2 regions of the Lacrimispora sanguinis genome follow, and region 2 is predicted to be linked to the other one. Evidence: a T-box and tRNA genes for the amino acid it is inferred to sense, from the RefSeq annotation. Region 2 holds a T-box; the other holds one or more tRNA genes.
What was found. A T-box is a leader RNA that pairs with one kind of tRNA and senses whether it is charged. The one in region 2 lies ahead of metG (methionine--tRNA ligase), so its partner is inferred to be a tRNA-Met.
Positions count from the first base shown of each region.

Region 1: it has a tRNA-Met gene. The T-box ahead of metG (methionine--tRNA ligase) is inferred to sense a tRNA for this amino acid. The anticodon was not compared.

Region 1 covers NZ_CP173277.1:1,603,384-1,605,582, forward strand. Annotated here, with positions in the region: gene ispF (2-C-methyl-D-erythritol 2,4-cyclodiphosphate synthase) at 1-279, opposite strand, end outside; gene ACHZES_RS07495 (diacylglycerol kinase family protein) at 364-1,290, opposite strand; tRNA gene ACHZES_RS07500 (tRNA-Met) at 1,426-1,499, opposite strand; tRNA gene ACHZES_RS07505 (tRNA-Val) at 1,537-1,609, opposite strand; gene ACHZES_RS07510 (LysR substrate-binding domain-containing protein) at 1,783-2,199, opposite strand, start outside.
Region 2 covers NZ_CP173277.1:2,923,195-2,925,393, reverse strand. Annotated here, with positions in the region: gene ACHZES_RS13565 (DUF885 domain-containing protein) at 1-517, opposite strand, end outside; T-box leader at 658-946, shown strand; gene metG (methionine--tRNA ligase) at 1,015-2,199, shown strand, end outside.

The DNA of each region.
Region 1 (2,199 bases), 1.3 Mb from region 2:
GTTCTCGATCACATATCCCTGTTCTTCCAAAAGTCCGCCTACGTGCTTTAAAAGTTCAATGCTTGACACTCCTTTATACTTGGGATCCGTATCCGGGAAATGTTCTCCGATATCTCCCAGAGCTGCCGCACCTAAAAGAGCATCTATCACTGCATGGACCAGCACATCTGCGTCAGAATGGCCCAGAAGTCCCTTTTCATAAGGAACCTTTACGCCGCCAAGAATCAAATCTCTTCCTTCTGCTAATTTATGCACATCATATCCCTGTCCAATCCTCATAATTCTCCCTTTCCTCTTTCCTGCCCATGGTATTTGGGCATAATGGTATACCCGCAGGGTGTTTCTTCTATAATATATACATTTCTATACAATCATACGCAACTTTTTGCCAATACAACGAAGCTGTACATCGTTTTGACAAAAACAGCTTTCTCCATCTACATGAACTGCCATTGGACGATCCATATGAATCATAATCTCCTCGCAGGTATAAAACCTGACGCCTCTGTGTAAGGACTTTCTTCCCATAAGGGCACGAATCAGCACAGGGATCAGCTTCCTTTTATTCCCGCTGTTCATGACACAAACAGATAACTGTCCATCTTCAAAGTTTGCTTCCGGCGCAAATTTAAAACCGCCGCCCTCGTAGGGGTGGATGTGGACGGATATAAAATAAGCGTGCCCAAACTCAATCTTCTGGACCCCGTTAAGGAGAATATAACCTTTTGAGGGCTTGGCAAGAATCAGCTGTTTGATTCCTATGAGAAGATAGGTGAGCTTCCCAATGCAAAGCTTACGGAACAGTCCCTTTGACTTTGAATATAAGATGTTATGACAAACGGCCGCATCCATTCCAATCCCTGCGCTAACCATAAAACGGCGGTGGGCTATTTCCCCATCACCATAAGATAAAACTCCGTAATCCATGAGTTTATAATATTTTGGATGCAATATTTTCTTTAAGCAACGGACCGGATTCTTAGGAAGTTTTAAGCTTCTTGCCAGATCATTACCGGATCCGGCAGGAATATACCCAAATGTAACAGAACCGCAAAAGCAAAGCCCATCCAGGATTTCATTTACAGTTCCGTCTCCACCTACTCCTATGATAACGCTTGATTCTCTGCAGCCTTCTGTCAGTTCCCTGGCAAACCGATTGGCATCCCCAGGCTTTTCCGTAAGAAATGCCTGATATTCCACATGACTGGCTTTTAACACTTGTTCTAATCTTTTCCAAACGTTTCTTCCCCGTCCGCCGCGTGAGTTCGGGTTTACAATAAAATAGTACATGGAATCCCTCCACCTTTTACTATTTGTAAGTATATCATAAAACAGAAAAAATGAATATAAGAAAATAGAAAAAGGAATCCGCATCTGTCGAAATATGAAAAACCCTGTAATTTTTCAATTACAGGGTTTTAATCGTAGCGGAAGGGAGATTCGAACTCTCGACACCACGGGTATGAACCGTGTGCTCTGGCCAACTGAGCTATTCCGCCATATTCAATTCTACAGATAAGTGTTTTTACTTATCAATGGGACCTACAGGGCTCGAACCTGTGACCCTCTGCTTGTAAGGCAGATGCTCTCCCAGCTGAGCTAAGATCCCAGTACTTTTCTAGGTCAGGAGCTTGTTTTTTTCTTTCGTTCCCGACTGCTTCATTAGTATAATATTAATTGTATTAATTGTCAACACTTTTTTGTCAATTTTTTTCATTTTTTCCTGTCTCTTTTAAAAACCTTGATTTTCCGGGAATTTCCACCTTTTTTCACCCCCTGCCTTTATTCTCCATGGAGGATATCAAACAGCTCCTGATAATAGGATTTATAAATACTTCCCTTTCTCCATATGAATGTAAAATCATGGGTCAGCTGAAAATCTTCCAATTCAATCCTTTTTAAAACACCCCTGTCTAACTCTTCCTTAACAGCAGCTTCATATAAAAAAGTAACACCCTGCCCTTTTGCCACCATTTTCTTCATGGCGCCAATGTTGCTGATTTCCATTATATTTGGAAAGTCATGGAGCAATAAATTCTTCCCTTCCAGGTAACGTTCAAAGACATACCTGGTTCCGGAGCCAGGTTCCCGGATAAAGAGTCTTTCCCCAAGAAGATCCTCCACTTTTATAATCTCCCTGCAAAACTTATAATCAGGTGCACAAACAGCCGCAAACGGCTCTGTAGTAAAAACCAGAAA
Region 2 (2,199 bases):
AAAAGGCGTATTCTGAAAACAAGATGGGAAGCTGTGCCTGGATTCCGATGGTAGTAGTTAGAGGTTGGGCGTAAAGCTCCAGACCGTCGGAGGCTAATTCCGTATTTATGTAGGAGCGGAGAATCTGCCAGGTTAACCGCTGTTCGTCGGTTAGCTGTCGGGGGTTAAAGTCTTCCAGCTTCATTTTTAACTCCCTAAGGTCTTTTGATCCCTGTTTCATTTTATCCAGAGAAAAATCACCAAGGGTCAAAGGAACTGTGTCAAGTCCCCGGGAAGCAGGATCTGCTATGCTGAAATGAAAGCTGATCCCGGAATCGCTGATCTCCTCACGAAACAGATCATTTGTAAATTGATCAAACTTGTTTTGAGCGGATAAATCCCTTGCATGGAATTGTTCATACCCCGCCCCTGTAGGTGTGGCGGGTGATTTATTGGGGGGTGCGCAAGCACAAAGCAGGGAAACAGCCAGGAAGAAGGACAGAAAACGGCGGCCCTGTTTCAAAACAATGTTTTTCATATTTTATTCCTCCGTGATTCACTATTATTATTTATATGATGATATTAAAAAAGTCATGACAAAAGCACTGATGTATCAACATACCCGCTTGACAAACCCTACTGAAACTATTAAACTAGGGTTACTAACAATCTAATTTCTAGAATGCTGAGAAAAGAAGAGTAAGAAATTAACCTCATGTGCAGAGACTTCCGGAAGCTGAAAAGGAAGCTTGAGCGTATTTCCCAACATGGCCTTGGAGCAGCGGAATTGAATTGGCGAAACAGCGCCTTTAAATTTCGACGGTTACACCCGTTATCGTGTCAGACTGTTATTAAGTAACCATAAGATCTTAGGGGGATTTTATGGAACAAACGCAGCCGGTAAGGTCTGTACTGTAAGGTACGGATAAATTAAAGTGGTAACACGGGACAGTTCCCCGTCTTTAAATTTCCGAAAGGATATTTTAAGACGGGTTTTTATTTGAATTCCCATTTCATAAACAGGAGGAAAACAGAATGTGTAAAGATTCTAACAAAAAACCATATTATATCACCACAGCCATTGCCTATGCATCAGGAAAGCCTCATATTGGCAATACTTATGAGGCAGTACTTGCAGATGCGATTGCCCGTTATAAAAGGGCGGAAGGCTATGACGTATTTTTCCAGACAGGAACCGATGAACACGGCCAGAAGATTGAAGAAAAAGCAGAGGCCGCAGGTATTTCGCCGAAGGAATTTGTAGACAGGGCAGCCGGTGAAATAAAGAGTATTTGGGATTTGATGAACACCTCTTACGATAAATTCATCCGCACTACTGACAAAGACCACGAGGAACAGGTTCAGAAGATCTTTAAGAAACTCTATGATCAGGGTGATATTTATAAAGGACATTACGAAGGCTTATACTGCACCCCCTGTGAATCCTTTTTCACAGAATCCCAGCTTGTAGACGGCAAATGTCCGGACTGCGGCCGTGAGGTAAAGCCGGCAAAAGAAGAGGCATATTTCTTCCGCATGAGCAAATACGCGGATCGTTTGATAAAACACATCAATGAGAACCCGGACTTTATCCAGCCTGTGTCCAGAAAAAATGAGATGATGAACAATTTCCTACTTCCGGGGCTTCAGGATCTTTGTGTATCCAGGACTACTTTTAAATGGGGAATTCCGGTGTCCTTTGATCCGAAGCATGTCACCTATGTCTGGCTTGATGCGCTGACCAATTATATTACAGGAATCGGCTATGATTGTGACGGCAAAAGCAGTGATCAGTTTGCCAAATTATGGCCGGCAGACCTTCACCTGATCGGTAAGGATATTATCCGCTTCCATACAATTTATTGGCCTATTTTCCTGATGGCCCTTGATATTCCTCTGCCAAAGCAGGTATTTGGCCATCCCTGGCTGCTTCAGGGGGACGGTAAGATGAGCAAATCCAAGGGTAATGTCCTGTATGCAGATACCCTGGTGGATTTCTTTGGTGTGGATGCAGTCCGCTATTTCGTCCTTCATGAAATGCCATTTGACAATGACGGTGTCATCTCCTGGGAGCTTATGGTGGAGCGTATGAACTCTGACCTTGCCAATATCCTTGGCAATCTGGTGAACCGTACCATTTCCATGTCCAATAAATACTTTGGCGGAATTGTGTCTGACGGGAAGGCAGTGGATGCTGTTGATGAAGACTTAAAGGCAGTC